3 regions of the Bradyrhizobium barranii subsp. barranii genome follow, and region 1 is predicted to be linked to each of the others. Evidence: predicted binding sites of a transcription regulator. Region 1 holds the regulator's gene; each other region holds the start of a gene.
What was found. Region 1 encodes LexA, which represses DNA repair genes until DNA is damaged. Its sites were predicted from a motif close to TGTTCNNNNTGTGTTCNG; they were not measured.
Positions count from the first base shown of each region.

Region 2: J4G43_RS01070 (YifB family Mg chelatase-like AAA ATPase) is a predicted target of LexA. The motif match lies at 3,886-3,903, and genes of this name have one in related genera.
Region 3: J4G43_RS14275 (DUF3072 domain-containing protein) is a predicted target of LexA. The motif match lies at 1,576-1,593, and genes of this name have one in related genera.

Region 1 is NZ_CP086136.1:6,014,771-6,024,471, reverse strand. Features, by position in the region: gene J4G43_RS29105 (DUF2171 domain-containing protein) at 1-155, shown strand, start outside; gene J4G43_RS29100 (ComEC/Rec2 family competence protein) at 251-2,545, shown strand; gene J4G43_RS29095 (GAF domain-containing protein) at 2,555-3,496, opposite strand; gene J4G43_RS29090 (hypothetical protein) at 3,720-4,154, opposite strand; gene J4G43_RS29085 (hypothetical protein) at 4,347-4,577, opposite strand; gene lexA (transcriptional repressor LexA) at 4,785-5,486, opposite strand; gene J4G43_RS29075 (molybdopterin molybdotransferase MoeA) at 5,663-6,874, opposite strand; gene J4G43_RS29070 (hypothetical protein) at 7,106-7,300, opposite strand; gene J4G43_RS29065 (HAD family hydrolase) at 7,456-8,082, opposite strand; gene J4G43_RS29060 (alpha-hydroxy acid oxidase) at 8,096-9,229, opposite strand; gene J4G43_RS29055 (S41 family peptidase) at 9,537-9,701, shown strand, end outside.
Region 2 is NZ_CP086136.1:233,251-242,951, reverse strand. Features, by position in the region: gene J4G43_RS01080 (PAS domain-containing hybrid sensor histidine kinase/response regulator) at 1-1,585, opposite strand, end outside; gene J4G43_RS01075 (hypothetical protein) at 1,705-2,178, opposite strand; gene J4G43_RS01070 (YifB family Mg chelatase-like AAA ATPase) at 2,289-3,827, opposite strand; gene J4G43_RS01065 (PilZ domain-containing protein) at 4,054-4,299, shown strand; gene J4G43_RS01060 (tetratricopeptide repeat protein) at 4,379-5,152, shown strand; gene J4G43_RS01055 (CpaE/TadZ family protein) at 5,183-6,475, opposite strand; gene J4G43_RS01050 (CpaD family pilus assembly protein) at 6,472-7,206, opposite strand; gene J4G43_RS01045 (type II and III secretion system protein family protein) at 7,259-8,776, opposite strand; gene cpaB (Flp pilus assembly protein CpaB) at 8,790-9,605, opposite strand.
Region 3 is NZ_CP086136.1:2,958,009-2,967,709, reverse strand. Features, by position in the region: gene J4G43_RS14300 (hypothetical protein) at 28-333, opposite strand; gene J4G43_RS14295 (hypothetical protein) at 390-647, shown strand; gene J4G43_RS14290 (hypothetical protein) at 744-989, shown strand; gene J4G43_RS14285 (hypothetical protein) at 1,089-1,274, opposite strand; gene J4G43_RS14280 (hypothetical protein) at 1,293-1,514, opposite strand; gene J4G43_RS14275 (DUF3072 domain-containing protein) at 1,630-1,824, shown strand; gene J4G43_RS14270 (DUF6496 domain-containing protein) at 1,896-2,195, shown strand; gene J4G43_RS14265 (hypothetical protein) at 2,208-2,570, opposite strand; gene J4G43_RS14260 (Do family serine endopeptidase) at 2,842-4,377, opposite strand; gene J4G43_RS14255 (universal stress protein) at 4,572-5,408, shown strand; gene J4G43_RS14250 (hypothetical protein) at 5,440-5,652, opposite strand; gene rpe (ribulose-phosphate 3-epimerase) at 6,045-6,782, opposite strand; gene cbbX (CbbX protein) at 6,779-7,714, opposite strand; gene J4G43_RS14235 (ribulose bisphosphate carboxylase small subunit) at 7,812-8,219, opposite strand; gene J4G43_RS14230 (form I ribulose bisphosphate carboxylase large subunit) at 8,231-9,691, opposite strand.

The DNA.
Region 1 (9,701 bases):
ATCGCATCAAGCTGACCAAGAAGGATAGCGGCGAGGGCAGCCACAAGGGTCACCATCACTTCATCGACAAGGGCCTCGTCGCCGGTGTCGAGGGCAACAAGGTCCGGCTCTCGGCCAAGGCGGACGTCGCCGTGACGATGGAAGAGGAAAAGTAGGGGGACCTTCGCTCCGTTCCTGATCCGTACCACTATTCGCGCAGCTGCACGTTCCGGTAGCCTCCTGGCCTATCGCGTATCGTAAGGTGCAGGGAATGGCGGAGCCGGGCCGGCCAGTTCGGTCCCAGGGGATTGCGGGGACTTGGATCGCGGGGACTTGGCCCATCGGCCGAGCTGCCTCCGCGGGCGGCCTCGCGCCGGCAGGGTTCGACCTCTGGACGTCGCTGGCCGAGACCCTGCGCGAATGGGCGCGCGCCGAGGCCGGCGCCGGGCGATTGTTGCCGTGGGTGCCGGTCGCGTTCGGTGGCGGCATCGCGCTCTATTTTGCCGCCGATCATGAACCGGTGCTGTGGGTCGTTGCCGCGACGGCCATCGCACTCATGCTTGGCGCCGTGCTGTTGCGGCGGAGCCGGTTGTTTGCACCGGCGATCATGATCGCGGCGGTCGCGGCCGGCTTTGCCACGGCGACCTGGAAGACGGCGCGGATCGCGCACACGGTGCTGGCAAAGCCGCTCTATTCCGTCTCGCTGTCGGGCTTCGTCGAGACCCGCGACATCCGCGAGCGCACCGACCGCTTCGTGCTGCGTGTCACCGCGATGGAGGCGCAGCGCAGCGACGTCAAGCTCGAGCGCGTGCGCCTCTCCGTGCGCAAGGGGACTGCGCCCGAGGTCGGCAGCTTCGTGCAGTTGAAGGCGCGGCTGTTGCCGCCGTTGTCGCCGGTGCGCCCCGGCAGCTATGACTTTTCGCGCGACATGTTCTTCCAGGGCATCGGCGCCTCCGGCTTCGTGATGGGCACGATTGCGGCATCGGTGCCGCCGGACGCCGGTGGCTTGCGGCTGCGTTATGCCGCCTTCATGCAGGGTCTGCGCGATGCGATCGACGCGCGCATCCGCGCCACGCTCGAGGGCGACAACCGGGCGATTGCGACCGCGCTGCTCACGGGCCGGCGCGATGCGATTACCACGCCCGTCAACGACGCCATGTTCATCTCGGGGCTCGGACATGTGCTCTCGATTTCCGGCTATCACATGGCGGTCGTCGCCGGCGTGGTCTTCTTCGCGGTGCGCGCGCTGCTGGCGTTGATCCCTGGAATGGCGGCCGGCTTTGCCATCAAGAAATGGTCGGCGGCCGCGGCGCTGGTCGCAGCCGCGTTCTATCTGCTGCTGTCGGGCGCGGAGGTCGCGACGCAACGCTCGTTCTTCATGACGGCGGTGGTGCTGATCGCGGTCATGGTCGATCGCCGTGCCATCACCTTCCGCACGCTGGCGGTGGCCGCGCTGATCGTGCTCGCGGTCGCACCGGAGGCACTTGTGCATCCGAGTTTTCAAATGTCCTTCGCCGCGACGCTCGGACTGGTGGCACTGGTGCAGATCGGCATGCCGAACCTGTTTGCGTCGCCAGATCATTCCGCGACCGCGCGGATTGCAATGTGGGGCGGGCGCGAGATCGCGATGCTTTTCCTGGCCTCGCTGATCGCGGGGCTCGCGACCACGCCCTATGCCGCCTTCCACTTTCACCGTGTCACCCCGTTCGGCGTGCTCGCCAACCTCGGGGCGATGCCGGTGGTCTCGGCCCTGGTGATGCCCGCGGGCCTGTTGGGCTTGATTGCAGCGCCGTTCGGACTTGATGGTCCGTTCTGGTGGCTGATGGGGATCGGCATCGACTGGATGGTTGCGGTGTCGCGCTGGGTGGCCGCTTTGCCGGGCGCGGTCGGCCGCATCTCGGCTTTCGGCATCGCACCGCTGATCGCCGCAAGCTTGGGAATCATCGTGATGGGCTTGTTGCGCACGCCGTTGCGCTGGGCCGGCGCGGTGGTGTTGTTGGCCGCGATCCTCTGGGGACTGTGCGCGCGCCAGCCCGATGTCCTGATCGCCGGTGACGGCCAGAGCGTCGCGGTGCGGGGCAGGGATGGGCACCTGCATCTCATCAGGTCGAGCAAGGACAGTTTTCTTCTGAAGGAATGGCTCGCCGCCGACGCCGATCCGCGCGATGCCGGCAGTGCCTCACTGGCCGCCGGCGTGTCGTGCGACGAAGCCGGCTGCGTGACGCCGCTCGCCGACGGGCGCCTGGTCGCGCTGGCCTTGCGCATCGATTCATTGGCTGACGATTGCAGCCGGGCCGCGCTGGTGGTGACGGCGCGGCCGGCGCCGCCGGATTGCGCGGCCATGGTTGTCGACCGTCAGCGTCTCGCAAGGCAGGGCGCGCTGGCGCTGACGCGAAGCGGCGACGGCTTTGCGGTTCAGGCGGCGAAGGCAAGGGGGGCAGACCGTCCGTGGTCGCCGGCGGCTGCCGGCGAGGCGGATTTCAGCGCGAGCCTTGCGCCGCAGGCGGCGGCTCCCCGCAACCGCGACGCGACGCCATCGGAAGCCGACCTGCAGGCTGAGGATTGAGCGGACGGGTTACAGATACCAGGCCAGCACGGCGTCGAGCCTGGCATTGCCGATCACCGGCAGGACGACCATCTGGCTCAGTCCAGAGGCGCTGGCCTGCGAGGCCGCGACCGAGCCGTCACGCGCGAGATCGTCGTTGAGCGCGGGCATGCCGGTGGCCCAGGCCCCGCCGATGCTGCCTTCGCCTTTGGCGATGGATTTCGTCGCATAGAGCGCGGCGAGGTCGGTCTGCGCGCTGCAATCGCCGGCGCGGAAGACCAGCGCCGAACGGGCCTCGTCCGGGACCCAGATCTCGAAGCGTCGCGCAATCGGGGTCGCCTGCGCGGAGAGAAATGTCAGCACCCAGGTCTGATCGGTGCCGGCCCGGTAGGGAACGCCGACGCCGAGATTGATTCCGACCTTGGCGGCGTCCTCCCAGCGCAAAAAACTCCTGGCATCGTGCAGGTCCTTGATGATCAGCGGCAGGCCGGCTTTCCAGATGCGGCCGGGCAGGCCGAAGCCACGCGGAAATCTGGTGTGGCGGGAGTTGAATTCGAACATGTCGGCGGTGCCGTAATAGCCGTCGACGAGCCCCATCTCGTGGGAGGTTTCGGCATCGTTGTGCCAGAGCTCGATCGCGCCGACATGGGCCTCGTCGTCGCCGCAGAACAGCACCATGACGGCTTGCAGGAATTCGCCTGAAAACACCGGCACCGCCACGCCGCAGGTCAGCCCGGCGGCGATGGCCTGATCGGTCCGCTTGAAATAGGAATCGGTGAATCTGGTGAGGATCACGGGGTGGCCGCTGGCCCAGGCCTTGCCGGGAAGCCCCTCGTCATATCCGAAGTGCAGATCCTCGCTCACGTCCCTAAACGCGGACAACCCTTCGCCGTAGAGGCCGCCGCCGAATTCCAGCCGCATGCGCGTGCGGTCAGGCACCCAGAGTTCAACGACGCGAATGAAGGTCTTCATCGAACGTGCCCGCCGTCTCAAGCCGCACCAAGCATCGGCCATTTGGCTGCGGAACGGACGTTCAAAATTCAGGCAGGACAGCGCAAACTTCGTGCGGTGGGAGACGCCACGGCTTGGTCCGCCCGATGGAGTTTCGCGGGACACAAACGACACCATCTCGCCGGCCTCGGCCGGCGATGGCGATTTCAATCCTGGCCCGACCTGCCGGCCGGGAATGGCTGCATCAGCCGATCGGCAGGCGGGTGATGGTTGTCCGGCTGTCGGTGATGGTCTGCGGCTTGTGCTCGCGCTCGCCGAGCGGCTGGGTCACCGGTAGCTGCAGCACGGTCGCACGCTGGCCTTCGACCAGCTGCGTCACCAGCACGGATTTGCCGTCGGGGAATTCGATCGCATCATGATGACGATCGGGAATGTGCGGATCGATCTTGCCGAACTTGCCGACGCGCGAATTGACGGTGCGCGTCCAGATCCAGCGATTGTCGTAGCGGACGTTGTCGGCGAAGGCGAGCTCCGTCCCCGGGAGCAGGCAGACCGCGACGGTCGGATCGGCCGCGGAGGCAAAGCCGCGCGTCGAGGTGCCGCGGAAGGTTGTCGTGACGATCGTCTCGCCGACTTCGGCGGGACGCGACGCGACGGCATGCAGGCTGTAGTCACACATCGGGTGCTCCTCATGCAGGGATAGCGACCCACGTCTCTTAATCGAGGCGCAGGCCTCTATCAGAGTGGAAATACCAAACGTTCTGCCGGGTTGTAGGCAAATCTACGGCTCGCCGCCGCAGGCCGCAATCACATTAACTTTCCCGAATCTGCCAGGAACAAAGCCCGCCCCTTTGCATTCTGCAGGCGCGTGTCAGCGCCCCGCAGGCGCCGACCAGCCGGAATATTGCCAGCCCGGCCGCGACGGTTGGTCGACGGCGTCGAGGGCCTTGCGGACTTGCTCGCTTACGGCGGTGTCCTTGCGGACATGGGGCCGCGATTGCGCGGCCAAGGCTTGCGTGGCCAAGGCTTGTACGTCCAAGGCTTGCGACGCTGATGCTGCGATCAGCGCCACAGCAATTGTGCTCAGAACGATCCGGCGCATGACTTCTCCTCGAACCTGAAGGCCGCGAAGCAGGGCTGCTTCGTGCGGCGTGCCGAGGATTTACCGCTGGAGGAGGGGCCGGATAATCTGCGCGAAACCAGAAAGACTATCCAGCGGAAGCGGACAATCGTCCGCTCCAATCTCGGATCGGCGATGCCGATCGAAAGCGCGCGGGGCGCCAAATAACCGATACCGGCACGTCCGGTATCAATACTTCCGGTACAGCCCGATCAGCTTGCCCTGGATCTTCACCCGGTTGGGCGGCAGAATGCGGACCTCATAGGCCGCATTGGCGGGCTCGAGCGCGATCGAGGCGCCGCGGCGGCGGAAGCGCTTCAGCGTCGCTTCCTCGTCGTCGATCAGCGCCACCACGATATCGCCGGTATCGGCGCTCTCGTTGCGCTGGATCAGCGCCATGTCGCCGTCGAGAATGCCGGCCTCGACCATGGAATCGCCACGCACTTCGAGCGCGTAATGTTCGCCCGAGCCGAGCATGTCAGGCGGTACGCTGATGGTGTGGCTGCGGGTCTGCAAGGCCTCGATCGGCGTACCGGCCGCGATGCGGCCCATCACGGGGACCGCGACGGGGCGCTCGCCCTCGTCCGCCGGCGGGCTCGAAGTCGTGCGGACCTTGCCGAGATTGCCTTCGATGACGCTCGGCGTGAAGCCGCGGCGGCTGCCGGCAGCGGCCTGAAGCTCGGGCAGCTTGATCACCTCGATGGCGCGGGCCCGGTTGGGCAGGCGCCGGATGAAGCCGCGCTCCTCGAGCGCAGTGATCAGGCGATGGATGCCCGATTTCGAGCGCAGGTCGAGCGCGTCCTTCATCTCATCGAAGGAGGGCGGCACGCCGCTTTCCTTCAGCCGTTCGCTGATGAACCGCAGGAGCTCGTATTGTTTGCGCGTTAACATCTCGACCAAAATCCCCCGGTTGATGTCGTTCGATTCCGAGACGCTGAATTCAGCAGTAAGCCGCTACATTCTCGAAACAAATCATGAACGGACACTATATGTTCGATACATGTTCCGCAACTGCTTAATTTACCGTGAACGCGACAAAGTTCGCGGAACGCACGCGAACGAAGCGCTCAGACGGGCAGCCGCAAGACCTCGCAAGGCGTGCCGGCTTCGGCCTTCGACGCGAATGGCGCGCGCACGAGAAGTGCCTGTGCCGCAGCGAGATTCGCAAGCAGCGAGGAATCCTGGTGATTGACCGGAAGGGCGACGAGCGTGCCGTCATCGCGCAGCTCGAGGCGTGCGCGCAGGTAATCCTCGCGCTGGTCGTTGGCGCCGACATCGCGGCCGAGCACCGCGCGTTCGCGGCGGTGATGAATCATCGAACGGCCCGAAAGCGCGCGAATCAACGGCACCATGAACAGGAAGCCGCAAACGTAGGATGACACGGGATTGCCGGGCAGGCCGATCACGCGCATCGCGCCGAGCCGCCCGTTCATCATCGGCTTGCCCGGCCGCATCGCGATCTTCCAGAACGCCATCGAGATACCTTCGTCGCTCAGCGCCTGCTGGACCAGATCGTGGTCCCCGACCGACGCGCCGCCGGTCGTGATCAGGATGTCGGCGCCGCTCTCCCGCGCGCGGCCGATGCCGGCCGTGGTGGCCTCCAGCGTATCGGCGGCAACGCCGAGGTCGATGGTATCGGCGCCCTCGCTACGGGCGAGCGCGTGCAGGGCGTAGCCGTTGGAATAGACGATCTGGCCGTGGCCCGGCGTCGTACCCGGCATCACCAGCTCGTCGCCGGTCGCGAGGATCGCGACCTTCGGGCGTCGCCGGACTGGCAATTGCGGGTAATTCATGCCGGCGGCGAGCGCGAGGTCGCGCTCGGTGAGCCGGGCTCCCTTGCGCAGCAGCACGTCGCCTTCCGAGAAGTCGACGCCGGCGGGGCGGATGTGCCGCCCCGTTACGGCGGCTTCCTTGATGGTGATGCGCTTGCCGTCCGCGATCGTGTCCTCCTGGATCACGACCGCATCAGCGCCATCGGGAACGACACCGCCGGTGAAGATACGCACGGCCTCGCCGGCGCCGATCGATCCCGCAAACGGGCGGCCCGCCGCGACCTCGCCGATCAGGGTGAGCTGGGATTCGATCTTCGCCGCATCGACCGCGCGCACCGCATAGCCGTCCATTGCCGACATCGCCTGCGGCGGCTGCGTGCGCCGCGCGGCGACGTCGCGCGCGAGCACGCGGTGGAAGGCTGCGTCGAGCGCGATCATCTCTTCAGGCAGCGGCTCTGCGCCCGCCAGCACCGCAGCGAGCGCGTCGGAAACCGGCATCAGGGCCACGGGTGAAAACTCCTGCTGGGCCCGTTCGGGCAAATCGGCGGCGAGAGTTCTAGCCGAGTGCAGGCGCAGAGGCAAAACAGTGGCCGCGCAGGATGATTTATCCTGCGTCATCCGCTCTGCGATGAAGGGTGAGCATCAAGTCCGCCGCGGCATGATCCAGAAGGCGAGACAGACCGGTACGAGGATGGCCATGGCGAGGACGAGAAAGACGAGAGCCACGGCCAGCATCGGTCAGCTCCCCGGCTGCTTGTACGGACTGACGTCCGGCGCTGCGGGGCCCTGATCCCTGTCAGGCAGCGGGTCGGCCTGGGATTTCAGGTCGGCGGCCTTGCTGATCAGCTTGGCGGAAAGCTCAGAATCCGATGTGGTCCTGGCGAATTTCATCAGCAGAGAGGCCTGCTTGGTGAGGTAGGTTTTGCCCAACACGACGATAAGCCCGATGTAGAATTCCCAACGGACTCATGAGTCCTGAGAGGGGCAATCGTTCCGGGAACTCCGTATAAAAATGCACAAAGGGTTTTGGTTCCTCGCCCCCAGGCAAAATAGTTCCATTCGCGGCCCGTCGGCTTGCCGGCCAGAGATCAGATTCCGAGCGCCTTGAGGGCGTTCCCGACGTCGCGGGGCGAGGTCACGTGGACCGTGGTCAGGCCGCGCGACCGCGCTCCTTCGATGTTCTCGGCAAGATCGTCGAAGAACACGATACGGTTCGCGGGCACGCCGATCGCCGCCACGACATGGTCGAAGGCCTCCACATCGGGTTTGCGCAGGCCGATGCTGGACGACAGATACAGCTCGCGGAAATGGCCGAGCAGGGCGGCATATTCCTTCGAGAAGTGGTCCACATGCGGCCGGTTGGTGTTGGAGAAGGCGTAGAGCGGCAACTGCTTGGCCGCACGCGGCAGCAGCTCGGCGATATCGGGCATCTCGCCGGCGAAGATCGCGTTCCAGCCCTCCAGGAACTGCGCGTCCGAGATGCCGATCCCGAGCGAGACGCGCAGCGAGTCAAAATAGGCCTCGTCGCTGATCTTGCCGACCTCGTGCAGCCGATAGGCTTCGCTGTCCCGTACATAGCGCGCGACGATGGCTTCCGGCTTGCAGCCGGCATGTCCCGCCCAGCAGGCGATCGCCTTGGAGAAATCGATGTCGAGCACGACGCGGCCGAGATCGAACAGGAGCGCGTCCGCGCTGCCGGGAGAGAGCGAGCTCATTGCATCCTTTCACTCAATATCGATAGGGGTCATGGTCGAACAGCGGGAACGCGCTGAACACGCTCGGCGCATTCGTTGCGGTCGCCTGGTGCAGGCAGGACTTGTCGACCTCGGCGAACGAGGTGGCGCCCAAGAGGCCTAGGCAGCGCAGCACCTCGTCCTCGAGCAACTCCAGCATTCGCCTCACGCCGGCCTCGCCGGCTGCGGCCAATGCCCAGCATTGCAGCCGGCCGATGCCGACCATGTCCGCGCCCGCCGCGATCGCCTTGACGATGTCGGTGCCGCGGCAGAAGCCGCCGTCGACCATGATCTTGGCGCGTCCCTTCACGGCGTCGACGATCTCGGGCAGCACATGCATGGCGCCGCGGCCGTGATCGAGCTGGCGGCCGCCATGGTTGGAGACGTAGATCCACTCGACGCCGTGGTCGACCGCGATCCGGGCGTCCTCGGCGGTGGCGATGCCCTTCAGGATGAGCGGGATCTTGAACTTGTCCTTGATCATCTTCACGGTCCGCCACTCCAGGCCCTTCTGGTAATCGCCGCCGGTGGCGCGCAGGCGGCTCTCGCGAACATAGCGCTTGGCAATGTCACGTTCGCGACGGCTGTAATGGGCGGTATCAACGGTCAGGCAGAAGGCGGCGTAGGCGTTCTTCTCGCTCCGGCTGACGACATCGGCGACGAAATCGTCGTCGCCGCGCACATAGAGTTGATAGAGCCGCAGCGCATCAGGGGCGGCCTCGGCGGTCTTCTCCAGGCCGGGCTCGGACACCGAGCTCAGCATGTGCGCCGCGCCGAAGGTGCCGCAGGCGCGGGCGACGCTCGCCGCGCCATCCGGATCGAAGATCTCCAGTGCGCCGACAGGGGCCAGCACCACCGGCAGCCGCATCCGGCGCCCGAACAGCTCGACCGAGCCGTCGACCTCGCGGACGTCGCGCAGCACGCGCGGCCGGAAGGCGATCTCGTCCAGCGCCATGCGGTTGCGGCGCATCGTGGTCTCGGTCTCGGCGGCGCCGACGATATAGTCCCAGGCGTTCTGGTTGAGGTTGGCGCGCGCCTTGCGGATGAATTCGTGCAGGTTTTGGAATGGCTCGGCGCTGGCGCCGAGTTCGACGTTCCTTTCCGGCCGGATGCGGGGCGCGTCATTCATTGTTGTCCTCCCGAGAATTTGAAGCGTTATTGTCATCGCCTATCGTGTCCGGCCCTCCAAAACCATCCTAAAATCGCATAGCTGAGAGGCGTGGGCCGGCCGGCCGATTCCCGCGTTGCGCGAAACGGTTTCGGAACGTTGCCAAAAGTTTAGGCCCGGGCGAAGAGATTTTTACGATGTACCCGCCAGCGTGGCGTCCCGGCCTTGAAGAAACCAGAATGGTATTGTGAACAGCGGGCTGGATCGCCATTTGCATGGCGCCTCACAAGCCCAAAGCAAAGCTCCAAGCAAGAAGGCCAGTCTATCCATGCGGAAAAACCTGCTGTTCCCCCTGGGCGCACTCACGGGAGCGTGTCTAACCCTTCTGGTCGCCAGCCCGCACGGTGGAGTATGGGCGGCACGGGCGGCAGCGAGCGCGGATGATGCCTATTCCCGGCTCAACTTGTTCGGCGAAGTGTTCGAGCGGGTGAAG
Region 2 (9,701 bases), 4.9 Mb from region 1:
CACGATCGACCAGCACCGCATGCCATGAGCGCTCCGGCAGCAGCGCCTCTGCGACGGCGCCATCCGAGACGAGGCAGATCTGTCCGCCCCAGCGCTCCAGCCGCCGCGCGATCAGCGAGGCCTCGATGCCGTCGGCGATCAGGAGGATCGACTTGCCGGTGAGATCAGGGCTCGGGAACGCCGTCTGTCCCGCGCCGGATTGCGATGGCGGAAGCGGGATCGCGACCTCGAAGGTCGAGCCCTTGCCCGGCTCGCTCTCCAGGGTGATGCGGCCGCCCATGCGCTTGACGATGCGTTCGCTGATGGCAAGGCCGAGCCCGGTGCCGCCATAGGTGCGGGCGACGCGCTCGTCGGCCTGCTCGAACTCGCGGAAGATGCGCGTTCGCGCCTCGGGTGCGATGCCGATGCCGGTGTCGCGCACCAGAAAGCTGATCTCGTTCGGCCAGATGCCGGGTTCGACGATCAGCGCGACGCCGCCGGTCGCGGTGAACTTGATGGCGTTGCCGGCGAGGTTGAGCAGCACCTGGCGCAACCGCGCGGCATCGCCGACGACCTCGAGCGGCAGGCGCTCGTCGACATAGGCGGCGATCTCGAGCGTCTTTGCCTGCGCGCGCGGTGCGAGCAGCTCGGTGATCTCCTCGATCATGGTCGAGAGCGCGAACGGGCGCTGGTCGAGATCGAGCTTGCCGGCCTCGATCTTGGAATAGTCGAGCAGTTCCTCGATCAGCGCCATCAAGGCTTCGCCGGAGGTTTTCACCGCCCTGGCATAGGTCGTCTGCTCCGGCGTCAGCGCGGTGTCGAGCAACAGGCCGCCCATGCCGATGATGCCGTTGAGTGGCGTGCGGATCTCATGCGAGGCCATCGCCAGGAAGCGCGACTTGGCGCGGTTGGCGGCATCGGCCTGGTCGCGTGCGTCCGACAGCGCGCGCTCGGTCTCGGTGCGGTCGGTGACGTCGCGTCCGACGCTCTGCAATTCGGCGGGCTGGCCGGCATCGAGACGGACATAGCCCTCGCGCCAGGCGATCCAGCGCGCGCCGTGCGGGGTGGTGATCCTCTGGTCGTGAATGCGCGTGCCGTTGCTTTCGCGGGCGCTGTCGCCCTGCTCGAGGACGTCGAAATCGAAACGCGTGCCGACCAGCACGTTGCGCGCCTGTCCTGCGAGCGCGCAATAGGCGTCGTTGGCGAAGGTGATGCGGCCCTGATGGTCGCGCAGCACGATCAGGTCACCCTGCTGTTCGAACAGGCTGCGCGCGCGCTCTTCCGCTTCCTTCAGTTCCCAATTGCGGTCGATCAGCGTCTCGTTGTGGGCGGCCAGCTTCCGCATCCGCTTGTTGACGAAGCGCAGCCGCATGCTGAGCGTGGCGAGGCCGAGGCAGGCGAGCGCGAACAGGAAGCTTGCTCCGACCGCAAACGTATTGGGATCGTAGCCGGAGTTCTCGGAGCGGCTGCCGGAGACGAAGCCATAGGCGCCGCCGAACGTCGCCGAGAAGATCATGAAGGAGCGGATCGCGAACGCGATGCGAGGATGCTGTCGCCTGAAGCGGCGCATGCGCACCTTGATCCGGAACGTCCGATCCATCGCCATCGACCCCGACTCTTGCTCCGAAACCCCGCGTCGCCAATTGCGACGATGTCTCGCCGACCTTGCGAACAGCTTGAGGCTTTGGTTCGGCCTCCAAACAGGGTTGACGAGGTGTTAACGCTTCAGAGCGAGGCGGCCTGGAGCGGGAGCGGGCGGTGGCCGCCATTGGCACCGACGATCAGCGCCGCGGCCTCGCGCTGCGAAAAGGACTTCGAGCGCACATAGATGCGGTAATCGGCCGGCCCGTCGGTGGACAGGTAAATCACCGGGCCGCCGTCGACCGGCTCCGTGGCAATCGTGACGAGGCGCGTCGCCGGATTGACCTGACAGGAATCCGGTTCGGAGCCGAGACCGTCGTCCACGACCGCGAAGTCCGCCGCGTCCGGATCGTCGGTGATCTGAACCCGCACCGTGGCCCGCGACAGATCGTCGGTGAAGGCGACATGGACGCCGGCCGTCCAGAACAGGGATGTCAGCTCGACTGAAGTCTCGCCAAGCGCGATGCAGGGGTGCGAGACCGATCCGATCTCGCCGCGGGCGAACACCGCGGCCGCCAGCAGGGGAACAACCGAGGCCAGGATCTTGAAACGCAACATGACACGCTACTCGCCCGGGCCCTGTGTGGAACTCATAGGGGAACGCTTGGGCCTTATGGTTTGCAGAGCGTAAAGGAAACTCGTTACCGCCGGGTTGATGCGCGGAAGGATCAGGCCATCTGCCGCACATCCTCCGCGAGTGCGCGGTAGGACAGCGCCTCGGCGAGATGCAGCCGGCCGATCTTCTCGGCGCCGTCGAGATCGGCGAGCGTGCGCGCCACCCGCAGCACGCGGTGATAGCCGCGCGCCGACAGCCGCATGGTCTCGGCGGCATCGCGCAGCAATTTGGCGCCTTGCGCATCCGGCTTGGCGACGTCTTCCAACACCGAGGCCGGCGCCTCGGCATTGGTGCGAACATGCGGCAGGCCCGCATCCGCGTAACGCGCGAGCTGGATGTCGCGCGCGGCTGCCACGCGCGCGGCGACTTCCGCCGAGCCCTCGGCCGGCGGCGGCAGGATCAGATCCGCGGCGGTCACCGCGGGAACCTCGATGCGCAAATCGATGCGGTCCATCAGCGGACCGGAGATGCGCGCCTGGTAGTCGCCGGTGCAGCGATCGATGCGGCCGCGCTTGCAGGCATAGCCGGGCTCGAACGCATGGCCGCAGCGGCACGGATTCATCGCCGCGACCAGCATGAAGCGCGCAGGATAAGTCACGCGATGATTGGCGCGGGAGACGGAGACCTCGCCGTTCTCCAGCGGCTGGCGCAGCGAATCCAGCACGCGCGGATCGAATTCGGGCAGCTCGTCGAGGAACAGCACGCCCTGATGCGCAAGCGAGATCTCGCCGGGCTTTGCGCGGATGCCGCCGCCGGTGAGCGCGGCAATGCTGGCGGAATGATGCGGCGAGCGGAACGGCCGTCGCGCGGTCAGCGCGCCGCCCTCGATCTCGCCGGCGACGGAGGCGATCATGGAGACTTCGAGCAATTCGCCCGGTGACAGCGGCGGCAGGATCGAGGGCAGGCGCGCCGCCAGCATCGACTTGCCGGCGCCGGGCGCGCCGATCATGAGCAGGTGATGTCCGCCGGCGGCCGCGATCTCCAGCGCGCGCTTGGCGCTCTCCTGGCCCTTGATGTCGCGCAGGTCGAGCGGGGAGGTGGCGACCTCGTGCACGCGCGGCGTGGGCCGCGACAGCACCTGCGTGCCCTTGAAATGGTTGGCGATCTGGATCAGCGATTGTGCCGCGATGATCTGGATGTCCGGGCTCGCCCACGCCGCTTCCGAGCCGCAGGCTGCCGGACAGATCAAGCCTTCCTCGCGCACATTGGCGCCGATCGCGGCGGGAAGCACGCCGGCCACCGGCGCGATCGAGCCGTCGAGACCGAGCTCGCCGAGAACGGTAAAACCGGTCAGCGCATCGGGCGGGATCGCGCCGATCGCGGCCATCAGCCCGAGCGCGATCGGCAGGTCGTAATGGCTGCCCTCCTTGGGCAGGTCGGCGGGCGCCAGATTGACGATGATCCGCCGCGCCGGCAGCGCCAGCCCCGAGGCAATCAGCGCCGAACGAACGCGCTCCCGTGCCTCCGACACCGCCTTGTCCGGCAGGCCGACGATCGCGAAAGCCGGCAGGCCGGGCGCGACCTGCACCTGCACGTCGACCGCGCGGGCCTCGATCCCCTCAAAGGCGACGGTAGAAACCCGCTGAACCATGCTCGAACCAGCCTGCCCTCTCGTACAATTAGGGGTGGCAGAGCCCGATCTTTCTTGCAAGAACAATACGAGAACAGCCCGAGGGCCCGGAAAACCCTAACCGGTCGTAAACATCACGCAGACACTACGCCTCGAATGCGAGCGGCTCTCATCAGCACATCCCAACGAATGTTCGCTACTCCTAGAGCTGCGGGATGGGCCGTGATCTAACGGGGGAACAATTCAAATGCTTGCAAATCGCCGCAGAAGCGAACGACGGGTGTGCACTCGGCTCGCCAAGATTCACTTTGGCGCGGGCTCGCTGCCGAGGGATTGCACGATCACGGATATCTCGGATGGGGGCGTGAAAGTGGTGGCGGAGTTTCTGGAAGTGCCGCCGCAATTCACCATCATCTTCGCGCCCGATTATTCCCGCCAATGCCGCCTGCGCTGGCGCATCGGCTGCGAATTCGGCGCCGAGTTCACCGATTGAGCCGGACGGGCCAGGTTCCTTAACTGGACTTTAGGGTTAATCGGTAAGCATCACTGATCAGTCGCCGAGTGATCAGAGTATGCCCAAGCGTTCGTCCCTTGCCTCTCCGCCGGCGAGATTCCTGCTTTCCGCGCTCGTGATGCTTGCCCTCGGCGGCTGCCAGACCACGAGTCTGGAGGACATCACCGGCGCGCTCGGTGGCAAGTCGGAAACGGCCGGCAGGGCCGATCCGAAGCCGGACATGGACGCGCTTCGCGAGCGCTATCGCGCCAAGCCTTCCGATCCCAACGTCGCGCTCGAATATGGCATGGCGCTGCGCGAGACCGGCCAGCGCGCCCAGGCCGTTGCGGTGATGGAGCAGGCCGTGCTCGCCCATCCCAGCAACAAGGCGCTGCTCGCCGGCTACGGCCGCGCGCTCGCCGACAGCGGCAATTTCCAGCAGGCTTTCGATGTGCTCAGCCGCGCGCATACGCCTGAGGATCCGGACTGGCGCATCCTGTCGGCGCAAGGCGCGGCGCTCGATCAGCTCGGCCGCAACGAAGAGGCGCAGCAATATTATTCGGCAGCGCTGAAGATCGTGCCCGAGGAGCCGCAGGTTCTGTCCAATCTCGGCCTGTCCTACATGCTCCAGAACAATCTGCCGCGGGCCGAGGAAACGCTGCGCCGCGCCTATGAGCGCAATCGCGCCGATTCCCGCGTGCGCGCCAATCTGGCGCTCGTCGTGGGACTGCAGGGGAAGCAGGCCGAGGCCGAGACCATCGTGAAGGCCGACCTGCCGCCGGATCAGGCCGCGGCAAAGGTCACGGCGCTGCGGCAGTTGCTGGCGAAGAAGCAGCAGCGGGCGGACAAGTAACCCGCCCTCGTTTCTCGTTCGCGTTGGTGCTTACGACACCTTGCGATGTGGGGCTGACCCGCGACCCGCCCTGCCCTTGAGCCTTTTCAGGAGCGGCCCGAGCAGCGAGCGCTTCGGCTTCTTCACCTCGCCACGCCCGGCGAGGCGGTTCGCCATGTTCTGGAACAGAAGGGTGGTGCGGTGGTTCTTGGAGACCTCTGCGATCATCTGACCGTTATTGGCCGCGGTCGAGAACAGTTTCGAGTCGAACGGGATCGCCGCGATCGGCTGGCTCTCCATGGTCTTGGCGAACGCCTTGACCTCGATCTCCGCGCGCTTGTGCATGCCGACCTGGTTGATGCAGTACAGCGGCGGACGGTCGTTCGGCCGTGCCGCCTTGAGCACGCTCAGCATGTTCCTGGTGTTGCGCAAATTGGCGAGATCTGGCTCGGCCACGATCACGATGTCGTCGGCATTGACGAGCGCGCGGCGCGTCCAGCCCGACCATTGGTGGGGAACGTCGAGCACGATGCAGGGCGTGGTCATGCGCAGCGTGTCGAAGATCGCATCAAAGGCTTCGGCGCCGAAATCGTAGACGCGGTCGAGCGTTGCGGGCGCGGCGAGGAGACTGAGGCGCTCGGTGCATTTGGCGAGCAGGCGCTCCATCAGCGCCGTGTCCGGCCGGTCCTGCGAGAGCACCGCGTTGGCGATGCCCTGCGCCGGGTCCTGGTTGTAGTCGAGGCCGGCGGTGCCGAAGGCGAGGTCGAGATCGATCACGACGGAATCGAGCGCGAGGTCGCGCGCGATGGTCCAGGCCACGTTGTGCGCGACCGTGGACGCACCGACGCCGCCCTTGGCGCCGACCACCGCGATGACGCGGCCGGTGATGATGGCTTCCGACGCCGAGAACAGGCTGCAGATCGAGCGGACGACGTCGAGGGTTTCGACCGGTCCCACCACGTAGTCGTTGACGCCGCGGCGGACCAGCTCGCGATAGGGCGCGGTGTCGTTCGGGTTGCCGATCACGACCACGCGGGTGCCGGGATCGCAGACGCCGGCGAGATCGTCGAGGCCCTCGAGGATATCGCGTGTGCCGTCGGATTCGATCACGATGACGTTCGGCGTCGGCATCGTGTCATAGACTTCGATGGCCGCGGCAAGGCCGCCGCCCTTGGCGGTGAGATGCGCCTTGGCGAGACGGCGATCCTGCCCGGCCGCGGTGATCGCGGCGAGCGTCTGCTCGGTCTCGCAAAAGGCCTGCACCGAGATGCGAGGAACCGGCGCAATGTGGTCCTCGGGGTGCCGCGGGTCGTCCGCTTCTTCGTCGTCGTGAAAACTTGTCATTTGCCGGTGTCGCTGAGTTTGGCCTTTTCGGCCTCGGGATACATGGTCGTGGTCGCCATGCCCTTGCGGTAGCGCTCGAAGGCGATCTCGCGCCGTGCGGTGTAGGCAGGCGTCTCCGCCCTCGGCTGCTCGAGGTCGGCGGGGTTGTCGATCATGGCCGCGAGGTTGCGCTGGCCGGCGCAGCCCAGATTGAAGTACGGCCGGTTCTCGTTGTAGCCGGGGTCGAGGATGTTCGGACCGACGTCTTCCGGCCACAGCCCGCAGGGGCCGGCGACCGCGGCGATCTTCGAATAGCTCAGGCGGATGGTCGGCAGCAGTCCGGGATCCTCGGGGCGATAGGGATGCTGGACGATGGCGCGCGACGGCACGCCGCCGGATGCGAGCACCGACCGGATTTCGTGGTAGCTCGCCGCCGCGGCGCGTGAATTCGCAGCGTCGCTCGGCACGTCGACGACGACGGAACCGGTGCCTTCGCGCACCCAGTCCCTCGCAATGCCCGCGACGTCCGCGTGCTGCGCGGTGGAGAGGCCGCCGCGCGCCTTGCCGACGAAGATCACGATCGACTTCTTGGCTTCCTGCACCGCGATCGGGTGGCGCTGGCGATAGTCGGTCGGCACCGTCTGGGTGACGATGTCACCGGTGGTGTTGCAGGCGCCGAGCATGACGGAAAGCCCCGTCAGCGCCAGCGCGATCCGCAGCTTGCGACGTCGATCGGCGATCGTCTTCGTCATCGCTTTGTCCCCTCTTGCCCCGTTTCTTGCCCCGGTCCCCAAACCGTCCGTCTCAGTCGATGATGAAGCCGAAATCGCCGCGGCTGCTTTCGATCGGATCGACGCTGCGCGCGATGCCGTAGAGCCGGTTCATGCGGCCGAGCAGCGCCGTCTGCGCGTCCGAGGCCGGCGCAAAGCCGTCGTCGGGCCGCGATAATTCCTTCTGGGCGACCGCGCGCACCACATAGGGCGTCACGATCACCATCAGCTCGGTCTCGTTGTTGACGAAGTCCTGGCTGCGGAACAGCGCACCGATGATGGGCACCTGGTCGACGCCGGGCAGGCCGTTGATCGCCTGCTTGGTCTTCTGCTGGATCAGGCCGGCCATCGCCATCGAGCCCCCGGAGGGAATTTCCAGCGTGGTCTCGGCGCGGCGGGTCTGGACCGAGGGGATCGTGATCGAGTTGCTCGAGGTCGAGGACACCGCCTGCGTCAGCGTGATCGCGTTGGTGTTCGACAGCTCCGAGACCTCGGTCATCACGCGCAGGCTGATACGGCCTTCGCTGAGCACGAGCGGGGTGAAGTTCAGCGAGATGCCGAACTTCTTGTAGGTGACCTGGGTGGTACAGACGTGGGTGACCGGATCGCAGGAATAGCCTGCAGGGATCGGGAATTCGCCGCCGGCGATGAAGGTGGCGGATTCGCCCGAGATCGCGGTCAGGCTCGGTTCGGCCAGCGTGCGCATGACGCCGGCGCTTTCCATTGCGCGCATCGTGGCGCTGACGGTGGCGACACCCTTGGCGAGGCCGGCCACGCCGAGCCCGTTGCTGCCGACGATCGGTCCGCCGCTGACCGAGAACGGGTTGGAATTGTTGAAGTTCACGACCGCGGTGCCGGCATTCAGGCTGGCGCTGAGGTCGACGCCCAGCTGCTTGACGATGTCGCGGCGGACTTCGCCGACGACGACCTTGAGCATCACCTGGTCGCGGCCGCGCACGACGATGTTGTTGACGACCTTGTCCGCGCCGCCAACGAGTTTTGCGGCGACGTCGCCGGCCTGCTGGGCCTCGATCGGGCTCGACACCGAGCCGGTCAGCATCACGCTGTCGCCGACGCCTTCGATCTGCACGCCCGGCAGAGATTGGCGCAGCGCCGTGCGCATGCCGTTGAGATCGCGCTTCACGGCGATGTCGTAGGCGGCAACCTGCTGGCCGTCGGCGGTGAAGAACACGACGTTGGTCTGGCCGACCTGGCCGCCGATGATATAGGCGCGCTGCGACGAGCGGATCACTGCATTGGCGATCTTGGGATCGGCCACCAGCACGTCCTTGACCTCGCGCGGCAGATCGATGACGACGGACTTGCCGACGCCGAGCGACAGCGAGCGCGTGCGCGCAGGCGCGATGGTCGAAACCGGCGACACGCCGAGATCCGGCGCCTGCATCGGCGCCTGGTCGCCGACCGGCGCATCCGCCGCGTTGACGACGTCGGGGGCTGCGATCAGCCCCAGCATCAGCACCGCCCCCGTCCAGAACGAGCGCGCGCGCTTCCCCCGAATGCGCAGGCCCGTCCGATCATCCCCGTAGTTCATGGTGTCCCCATCATCACTTCTGTGACGTCAGTTGCCGTGCCTGCACCCCGTAGCGGATCACGTTCACGCCGCCGGGCCGCTTGGCCGCCAGGTCTTCGATCGAAATCTCCGACGCGTTGGCATCGGCGATGCTTCGCAACGCGAGCGTCAGCGTGCCGCCCTGGCGCGAGGCCGACAGCGTCGCAACCTGGTCCGGCTTGAGCTCGAGCGTGACGGTCTTGCCGAGCACGGCGTTCTGGCCGTCTTTTTCTTTCGGCGCCTGGTCGATCGCGAGCACGCGGATGTTGCTCAGGATGACCTCGGACAGGATCAGGTCGTTGCCGCCGGTCGCGCCGTTGGCGCCATCGGGATTCTTCAGGCGCCGCGTCAGAACGATGTCTACGCGGTCGTTCGGCAGGATGAAGCCGCCGGCGCCGGTCTCGGCTGAAATCTCGGTGGAGACGGCCCGCATGCCGGAGGGCAGGATCGCGGCCATGAAGCCCGAGCCCTCGGCCCGCACCAGCTTCTGCTCGCGGATCGGCTCGCCCTGCATCAACGGCACGCGCGCGATCGAGCCTGCGATCTGGGTCTGGGCGTCGGGCCTGCTGTCGCGGCGGATGAAGGCGCTGCTCGCGGTTGCCGCCGGCCAGGACTGCCATTGCAGATCCTCGGGCTTGACGGCCTGGCCGAGCTGAATGTCGTTCTTCGCGATCAGCACCTCGACCGTCGGCAGCTTCTCGGCGACGGGAAGGGCGGGCGCGGGCTTGTTGTCAAAGCCGCTCGCCAGATACGCAGCGACGCCGCCGGCGCCCAGCGCGATGACGAGAACGACAATGCGTGCGGTGTTCATACGCTTCTACTCTTACGCGGGGCACTCGAACCGCACGTGGCGGGTTCCCCTGCGTCGATGAGTAGGGAGTAAAAGTATAAGGGGTGTTGCGAGGCC
Region 3 (9,701 bases), 3.1 Mb from region 1:
CCTGATTCACTCAGAACCGATCATGGTCTAGCGCGTCGCGGCGACCCTCATGCGCTGCATCGCCTGCGGTTCGTCAGCGACACGTCCTTCCAGCCAGGCTTCCGTTTGCGAAAGCTCGCGCAGCGCCCGCGCGTAACGGCGGGCTGCGCTCCGCTCGGCGCCGCGCGGCAGCTTGCGCGCCTTGCGCAGCATGTCCGCAGCCGCGTTGCGATAGGCCAGCGAGCGATAGAGAAAGACGACCTTACCCATATCGAATGTTCCCGTGTTGATGGCATTCATCCTGGCAAGACCGCCATGAACGTCGGATGAAGCGGCGAATGACAAAATCGTCATGACAATGGAACCCACAATCGTCGCGCGCGTTTTATGCCACACCGCGAGGCGGTTCCATGCGCGGGAAAAAGTCGCCGAGCCTCATCTCTCCGACCGGCGTCATCAAGCTGATGACGCATGCGATGATGGGCGCAGCCCTCGGCCTTCTCTTCGGTCTCGCCCTCGTCCTTTTCAATCCGGCGGTCGCAAATTTGCTGAACCACGGCGGACATTCGGCCGCCATGGTCTTCATCATCACACTGGTGACGACGTTCGCGATCGGCGCGACGCTCACGGGCCTCGTGTTCATGCTCGCCGAGGACAAGGAATTTTGAAGCGCGCGTGACGCGCACCGGGCGCTTTCGTTCGGAACTCCTGCGGCAAATGACGGTTGGCTGCCTGCGTCAATTCAACTCAGGGAGTTCCCGCGCATGAAAACCACCAAGCTCGCTCTCACCGTGATGCTGGCAACCGGCCTCGCCGCCGCTCCGTTCGCCGCGCAGGCCAAGTCGCACAAGGCCAAGCAAGGATCCTCGATGTCGTCGTCGCAGACCACGGGTGCCAACACCAAGTCCTCCAAGGGCGCTGATCCCTCCGGTCAAGGTGGTTCTGGCCCCGGCTCCGACCAAGGCGGCACCATGACGAACAACAAGGGCGGCATGAGCAACACCAAGTGAGCTCCGGCCGACGATCAAAGGCTTCGCGGCGACGCGGGGCCTTTCGCTTTGGAGCTGGAGCCTTGGAGCTGGATTGGGAATCCTTCCAACGTCACATCGCTAAAGCGGCCGTCCCACCGCATTCGCCTTCACGAGATGCTCGAGCTGTGCACGTTTGCGTGCGATCAGGAGCTGCGCTGCAGCATCGTCGAGACCCTCGCGCTGCAATTGCCGGATGGCGGAGCCGAGTTCGAGAATTTCGGCGCGCAGTTTTAGAATCCGGCACGTGTCCGGGTCTTCCTCCACCGCACGCTCCCAAAATTCTCAGCGGCGCGCGATCACGCGCAGCGGATGACCGGATGTCGTTGCAGGACGAAGCCGTACCCGCTCGCGGACGTCAGGCAGGACATCGCCGCCACCGGCCGCCTTCCATTCGCCGATCAGCAGGTTGATTTTCCGGCGCAGATCCATCTGCGCCAGGGCCTTTTCTGTGCAGTCGCGGTCGCGATCGACTAGGTCGCGCACAGCCACCTCGATGTCGGCCATTTCGAGCCTCAAGGCGCTGATTTTGCGTCGAATTTCATTAATTCTGTTGTCCATGGCTTGTTAGAACAAAATAAGAACATATAGTCAAGTCACGATTTGAGAACGGAGAGGCCAGATGCAGGTTCAGGGTAAATACGACGCCAGGGTTTTCCTCACTGAGCAGATGACGCGAGCGCAGGGGCTGAGGCTGAAGCGTCTGAGCGAGGAGGCCTATCAGCCCACTCAATACGATCGGGCTCTGTCCTCGACTGAGGCTGCGCGCCGCATTCGAGCGCTGGAAGACGAGATCGAGTTGGCGAACTCCTTCTGAGGGGCCCCGCCGCGCATTTGGAACGTTGGGTCAGTGATGCGGTTCTTTCCCCGGGCCAAGGGAGAGAGTTGATGGCACGCAAGGCAAAGAAACGCCGCTACTCGCGCAGCGCCGGCGGTGATGTCGAGCGCGAGATGCGCCGCTATAAGAAGGGCACCGCGAAAAGCGGCCCCGGCGGTCGTGGCGGACGCGTGAAGAGTCGCAAGCAGGCGATCGCAATCGGCCTATCGGAAGCGCGCGCGAAGGGCAAGAAAGTCCCGAAGAAGGCGTCGAAGCGGAAAACGTCCAAGAAGAAGACAGCCAAGAAGACGGCCAGGAAGACGACCAAGACAACGAAGAAGACCTCGAAGCACAAATCCAGCAAGCGGTAACGCCCACCCGCGTCAGATCATGCTGCCCGGCATGAAGCAGCGGATCGAAATCCCGAACGCAGTCTTCACCGGCCACACCATGGTGTGGCCAGCCCGGTTTGGCTCGGTGATGACGGCCTCATCAGGCACGTCCACCCACTGCCCGTCGAGCCGCACGCGATAGTGCCCATCGTGCGATTCCCAATCGGGGTCGGATACAGCAAAGCCATCTGCATCCGAGCAGCAGGGCCCGAGATGGCTGCGCAAACTGTCGAACCAGGGCTTTAGCGGCGAGTTGGCGTAGCGGCCATCGTCGCGCCCCAGGGCGCTTCCGGTCGTCAGGACAAGCGGCGCCACGAGCAGCGCACACCTCAGCGAGAGCTTCAATCGATCCATGTCGGCACCGATCAAATGCGAACCTCCGGTTCCACAAGAGGGCCGGGCGTTCGAAGTTCCACTCCTGCAATTCGCCTGGGCGTCTTCATTGACGCCAAAGCCCAACACGTGATTCCGAACTGTGACGAGCGAACGCGGCTTTTTCGGACGAACCCGTCATCAACGCTGCCGTTAACGAGAATGTTATCGGCACCTGTGGGAATCTTCCAGACGCGCACGAAAAAGGCGGCCCGCAGGCCGCCTTTTGAGTCTACCGCCGGAAGCGCGAGGCTTAGGCCAGCGGCACCGCGACGAACCGCGTCGCTTCCTGGCTCTTCACCTGCAACAGCACGCTGTTCTTGCCGGATGATTTGGCCTGTGCCAGCTCGGAGCGGACGTCACCGACATTGGCAACGGCCTTGCCGCCGACATTGAGGATGACGTCGCCGGTCTGGATGCCGCGCTGCGCGGCGGGTCCCTGCGGATCGACCTCGGTCACGACGACGCCCTTCTGGCCCGCGCCCTGGACGTCGCCTGCCGGCGCCAGGCTGAGACCGAGGCGCGGCGTGCCGGTGTTCGGCTGCGCCTTGCCCTCGCCGGCCTTGGCCTGCCGCTCGTTCGGCAACTCGCCGAGGGCGAGTGTCACCGTCTTGCTCGCGCCTTTGTGGAAGACGTCGAGCTTCACGGAGGTGCCCGGCGCCAGGGTGGCAATGGTGCGGGCGAGATCGCGGGAGTCCTTGATCGCGGTACCGTTGACGGCGGTGATGACGTCGCCCGCCTCGATGCCGGCCTTCGCCGCAGGGCTGCCGTCCTGCGGATTGTCCACGATCGCGCCGCGCGCCTCCTTGAGGCCGAGGCTGTCGGCGATCTCTGCGCTCACCGGCTGCACCTGCACGCCGAGCCAGCCGCGGGTGACCGAGCCCTTGTCCTTCAACTGCGCGACGACCAGCTTCGCGGTCGAAGCCGGAATGTCGAAGCCGATACCGACCGAACCGCCGGAGGGCGAGAAGATCGCGGTGTTCACGCCGATCACATTGCCGTTCATGTCGAAGGCCGGACCGCCGGAATTGCCCTTGTTGATCGGCGCGTCGATCTGGATGAAGTCGTCATAGGGACCGTTGCCGATGTCGCGACCGTTGGCCGAGACGATGCCGGCGGTCACGGTGCCGCCGAGGCCGAAGGGATTGCCGACCGCGACCACCCAGTCACCGATCCGCGGCTTCTGGTCGGAGAATTTAACGAACGGGAAGTCCCTCTTGCCATCGACCTTGATCAGCGCGAGATCGGTCTTCGGATCGGTGCCGACCACCTTCGCGGTGTAGCTCGTGCCGTCATCCATGGTCACCTGCACCGACTCGGCGTGATCGACGACGTGGTTGTTGGTCACGGCATAGCCGTCGGCGGAGATGAAGAAGCCGGAACCCTCGCCCGTGATCATCTGGTGGCGCTGGCGCGGCATGCCGTTCATGCCACCCGGACCGCGGAAGCCGAACTGCCGCGAAAACTGGTCGAACGGCGAATCCTCGTCCGAATCCATCCGGTTCTGTTGCAGCATCGCGCTCTTGTCATTGTCCTGGTCGATCTTGACCCGCACCGAGATGACGGCGGGTTTGACCTTGCTGACGAGATCGCCGAAGCCCGGCGGCGTCGCGGCGGCTTCCGCCGCCTGGGCCGGCCCGATGAAGGAATTCAGACCGAACTGCGAAGAGGCGGGAGAGGCAGCGAGCACGGCCACGCCAAGCGCGGCCACGGTGCCCAGCAGCGCAAGCCGGCGCGGCTTCAAGATCTTGCGGGACGTGGTGGTGTCGGAATTGACGTGATCGTTCATGTCGAAATGTCCATGTTGGGTAAGTCGCCTTGCAACCAACATGGACATCGTCACCTTACGGCGTCCCGTCCGTCCGATTAAATCTTGGCAAAGGTACCGCGAAAATCAGGGCTGCACATTTGATGCGGCTCAACGCAGGCCCCGTGCGCCGTGATAGACTGCGGCCACTGGATGATGTCCACCGGAGGCGCGCCATGTACAAAGACATTCTCGTCCACATCCCGACCGAGCGCCCGATGAGCGCGGTGATCGACGGCTCAATCTCGCTCGCGGCGAGACTCAACGCACACGTCGACGCGGTCGCCGTCGGGTACGTCGCGAGCAGCACTGCCTATGTCCTGGATGGCGGTGCCGCCGTAGCGGCGGTGTTCGAGATGGAGCGCGAGCGCGCGGTGGAGCGTGCCGAGGCCGCGTTGGCGATATTTCGGAGCGAAGCCACGAACGCCGGCATCTCCTGCACCTGCCACCCGCTCGGCGCAATCCCGGCGGACGCAGCCGGCTCGCTCGGCGAGATGGCGCGGCTCCACGATCTCAGCATCGTGCTGCAGCCCGATCCGGCGCAAGGCTCATTCGACAATGACATGCCCGGCGAGATCCTGTTCCAGGCGGGCGGACCGGTGCTGTTCCTGCCCTACACCTTTCGTGGGTCATTCAGGGCGAACCGGATCGGCATCTGCTGGGATGGCAGCCGCCTCGCCGCCCGCGCGATGCGCGACGCCGCTCCCTTCCTGGCCCGCGCCGAGGAGATCGTGATCATCACGATCAACGAAGCCGACGCGGTTCCCGACGAAGTCTCGGCAAGCCATCTGGCAAGACACCTCGGCCGGCGCGGGTTGTCTACCCGCACGGTCAGCCTGTCGGCGGCGCGCGCCGACATCCAGCCGACTATCCTGTCGCTGGCCGCCGACGAGAGCCTCGATCTCCTGGTCATGGGCGGCTACGGCCACTCAAGGCTACAGGAACGCTTCCTCGGCGGCGTCACCCGCGCCATGCTGGAAGCCATGACGGTCCCGACGCTGATGTCGCATTGATCGAGAGATGATCCGCAACGGACCGACGCGCTCACGCCGCGGCGGGGGTCTCAAATGGCGCGGTGGCGATGGCGTCGTCCTCGGGCTGCGCATTGCACGCATCGAAATGCGCCTTCAGCGCAATCTCGGCGAGATATTCGAAATGTTCGGCTTGGCCAAGGAGTTGCCAGTTCTGGAGCGGCCGATAGGCCGCCTGCTGACGACAGAGAGACGCCAGGGCCCGGTAGCGACGTACGTTCTCCATGAGACCCTCCCTCGCATTCACTGAGCTTATTGCCCTGATTTACGTCAGGCCGATGGCGGTTATGCAAAACATTTACTGCATGCGAAGCGCCCCGCGCAAGCTGGGTTAACGTCTGGGAAACGCGCAGGCCCCCATTGGTTCCTATCGGAGGACTCCACGTGGAACTCATTGGCCAGGCGTAGTGCTGGCGCGCGACGGAGATGCCGATCAGATCAAGATACCGTTCGATCGATTCTGGCCACCCGATGAGATTGCCTTGCATTTCTGCGCAGAACTCTCGCGCGCGGAAGGCCCGCTGCGCCGTGCAGCGTGCCCTGTAGAACCCCGGACGGAATGGCACGCCATAGCACAACCAGCGCGACGCCGGCTCCGCCACGCCTGTATGCCGTATTCTACCGGGTGAGCGCGGTCTCGCCGGCCCGGATCGTCTGCGCCGAACCATGTTGCAGCTTCGGAACCCTGCCGGATTCCGCAGCAGCGCGGATGGCGGCGATGTTGCCCGCATAATCGGCGCTGCTCTTGCCGCGGAACACGGCCGATCCTGCCACGAGGGTATCGGCGCCCGCGGCAGCCACGGCGGCGGCATTGTCGCGCGTGATGCCGCCATCGACCTCGAGCCGAATCGGCCGGTCGCCGATCATGCTTCGAATGCGCCTGATCTTCTCGATCTGGGAGTCGAGGAAGGACTGGCCGCCGAAGCCGGGATTGACCGTCATCACCAGCACGAGGTCGAGACGATCAAGCACGTATTCGATCGCAGCTTCCGGTGTAGTCGGACACAGGCTGACACCAGCCTTCTTGCCGAGCGCGCGGATGGCCTGGAGCGAGCGGTCCAGATGCGGGCCGGCTTCGGCATGAACCGTGATGACGTCGGCACCTGCTTTTGCGAACGCCTCCAGATAGGGATCGGTCGGCGCGATCATCAGATGCACGTCAAAGATCTTCGCCGTCGCCGGCCGGATCGCCTTGATGACGTCGGCGCCAAAGCTGATGTTCGGCACGAAATGTCCGTCCATGACGTCACAGTGGATCCAGTCGGCGCCGGCGGCATCAATTGCCCTGATCTCCTCCCCGAGGCGCGCGAAATCGGCGGCCAGGATCGAAGGCGCGATGAGGATTTCTCCCGTCATGGCGTCGCACTCCTCTGCGCGTCCGCACCACCGCTGAAAACGCGGCTCGCAAGGACATCCGTCGGATCGATCGTCTCGAGATCGGCGACATCGAGCATCCGGTTGAGATCAGACACGAGGCGGTCGGCCTGCCGCAGGCGGATGCGGTCGACCGCATTGCGGATCGAGCGCGCATTGGAGAAGAACGGCTGGGTCCGGCGCAGTTCGATGTATTTCTCGAAGGCCTCGCGTGCCGCAGCCGAGAAGCGGTATCCTCGCTCCTTCAGCATCAGCTCGGCGATGACCAGAAGCTCGGCTTCCGCATAGTCCGGGAAGTCGATGTGATGGGCGATGCGCGAACGGAAGCCCGGGTTGGAGGCAAAGAAGCTCGTCATTCGCTCGCCATAGCCGGCGAGGATCACGACGAGGTCCTCGCGTTGGTTCTCCATCACCTGGAGCAGGATCTCGATCGCCTCCTGGCCGTAATCGCGCTCGTTGTCGGGCCGGTGGAGATAGTAGGCCTCGTCGATGAACAACACGCCGCCCATCGCCTTCTTCAAGATCTCCTTCGTCTTCGGCGCGGTATGGCCGATATACTGGCCGACGAGATCGTCGCGCGTCACCGAGATCACCTGCCCGCGCCGCACGAAACCGAGACCGTGCAGGATCTTCGCCATACGCAGCGCCACCGTGGTCTTGCCCGTGCCGGGATTACCGGTGAACGACATGTGCAGCGTCGGTGGCGACGATGCCAGTCCCGCACGCTGGCGGATGCGTTCGATCAGCAGCAGTGACGCGATCTGGCGCACGCGGTTCTTGACCGGCCGGAGGCCGATCAGCTCCTGCTCGAGCTGTTGCAGCGTGTCGGTGATCCCGGCCGCCTCGGCCTCCTTGCGGAGATCGAAACTGGTCTCGTTCGTTTCAGCGGTCGTCGCATGAGGGACATCAAGCATCGGCACCTCGAGGAAAAGAGCTTCGCCGCGGGGGAGCGGCGAAGCAGTGGTCCGCCAAGGAAACGGAGCAGGGAGTGCTCCGCGCGGAGAGGAGTGACTAGGTCGACGCGTGCGCGGCCGGCCGGCGCACGGTTGTGTAGCGGATCGCACGTCCCCCCACCTCCTGCCGCACCAGCTCGAACTCGGCTTCCTGCGGCGGGCGCTTGACGAGGAACGAGATCCGCACCGATTCCCAGCCATGGCTGGAGTCGAATCCACTGATGCGGATGTAGCGATCGCCGTAAACCCTGCGGCATTCGGCGAGCTCCATCATCACGCCGGCGGCGTCCTGGAGGTCGAACATCGGCAGGCCCCACATCTCCCAATAGGTGTTGCGGGGATGCGGATCGTCGGTGAACTCGATATTCACCGCCCAGCCATTGGCGAGGCAATATTGCACCTGCTTCGTGATCTGGTCGTCGGTCAGATCAGGCAGGAACGAGAAGCAGCCCTGGGTCAGTTTCATATCTCATCTCCTCAAACGGTTTCCAACGCGGTCGGCACGAAGTCCGGCGTGTCGGTGGATTGATAGTTGAAGCTGACGTCCTTCCAGACCTCGAGCGCAGCCTTCAGCGGCGTGCAGGTCTCTGCCGCCCTGGCCAGGATCTCCGGACCTTCATGGACATAGTCGCGCCCCTCGTTGCGGGCGAGGATCATCGCCTCCAGCGCCACGCGGTTGGCGATCGCGCCAGCCGCAATGCCCATGGGATGGCCGATGGTGCCGCCGCCGAATTGCAGCACGACGTCCTCGCCAAGGAGATCGAGCAGCTGGTGCATCTGGCCGGCATGGATGCCGCCGGAGGCGACCGGCATCATCTTGTTCAGGCTCGCCCAGGACTGGTCGAAGAACAGGCCATGCTCGAGCTTTGTCGGGTTGAAGTCTTCGCGGCAGACGTCGTAATAGCCGCGCGTGGTGTTGGGATCGCCTTCGAGCTTGCCGACCACCGTGCCGGCATGGATGTGGTCGACGCCGGCGAGCCGCATCCACTTCGCGATGACGCGGAACGACACGCCGTGACTCTTCTGCCGTGTATAGGTCGAGTGACCGGCGCGATGCAGATGCAGGATCATGTCGTTGCGCCGTGCCCATTTCGCCATGGACTGGATCGCGGTGTAGCCAATCACGAGATCGATCATGACGATGCACGACCCGAGCTCTTTCGCGAACTCTGCGCGCTCGTACATATCCTCCATCGTCCCCGCGGTGATGTTCAGGTAGGTGCCCTTCACCTCGCCGGATGCCGCCTGCGCACGATTCACGGCCTCCATGCAATAGAGGAAGCGGTCACGCCAATGCATGAAGGGCTGCGAGTTGATGTTCTCGTCGTCCTTGGTGAAGTCGAGCCCGCCCTTGAGCGCCTCGTAGACCACGCGGCCATAGTTGCGCCCGGACAAGCCGAGCTTCGGCTTCACCGTTGCGCCCAGCAACGGCCGGCCGAACTTGTCGAGCCGCTCGCGCTCGACCACGATGCCGGTCGCCGGCCCCTGGAACGTCTTCACATAGGCGACCGGGAAGCGCATGTCCTCCAGACGCAACGCCTTCAGCGGCTTGAAGCCGAACACGTTGCCGATGATCGAGGCCGACAGGTTGGCGATCGAGCCGGGCTCGAACAGGTCGAGGTCGTAGGCGATGTAGGCGAAGTACGAACCCGGCGTGCCGGGCACCGGATCGACGCGGTAGCACTTTGCGCGATACTTCTCCGCAGCGGTCAGGCGATCGGTCCACACCACCGTCCAGGTCGCGGTCGAGGATTCGCCGGCAACCGCCGCTGACGCCTCGATGGGGTCCACGCCCTCCTGCGGCGTCACGCGGAACAGCGCGATGACATCGGTGTCCTTCGGCGTGTAGTCGGGCTCCCAATAGCCCATGCGCGCGTATTCCATCGTGCCCGATCGATAGCGCTCTTTGCCCCGGACGGTTCCTGCGTGTGCATTCATGGCTCTCTCC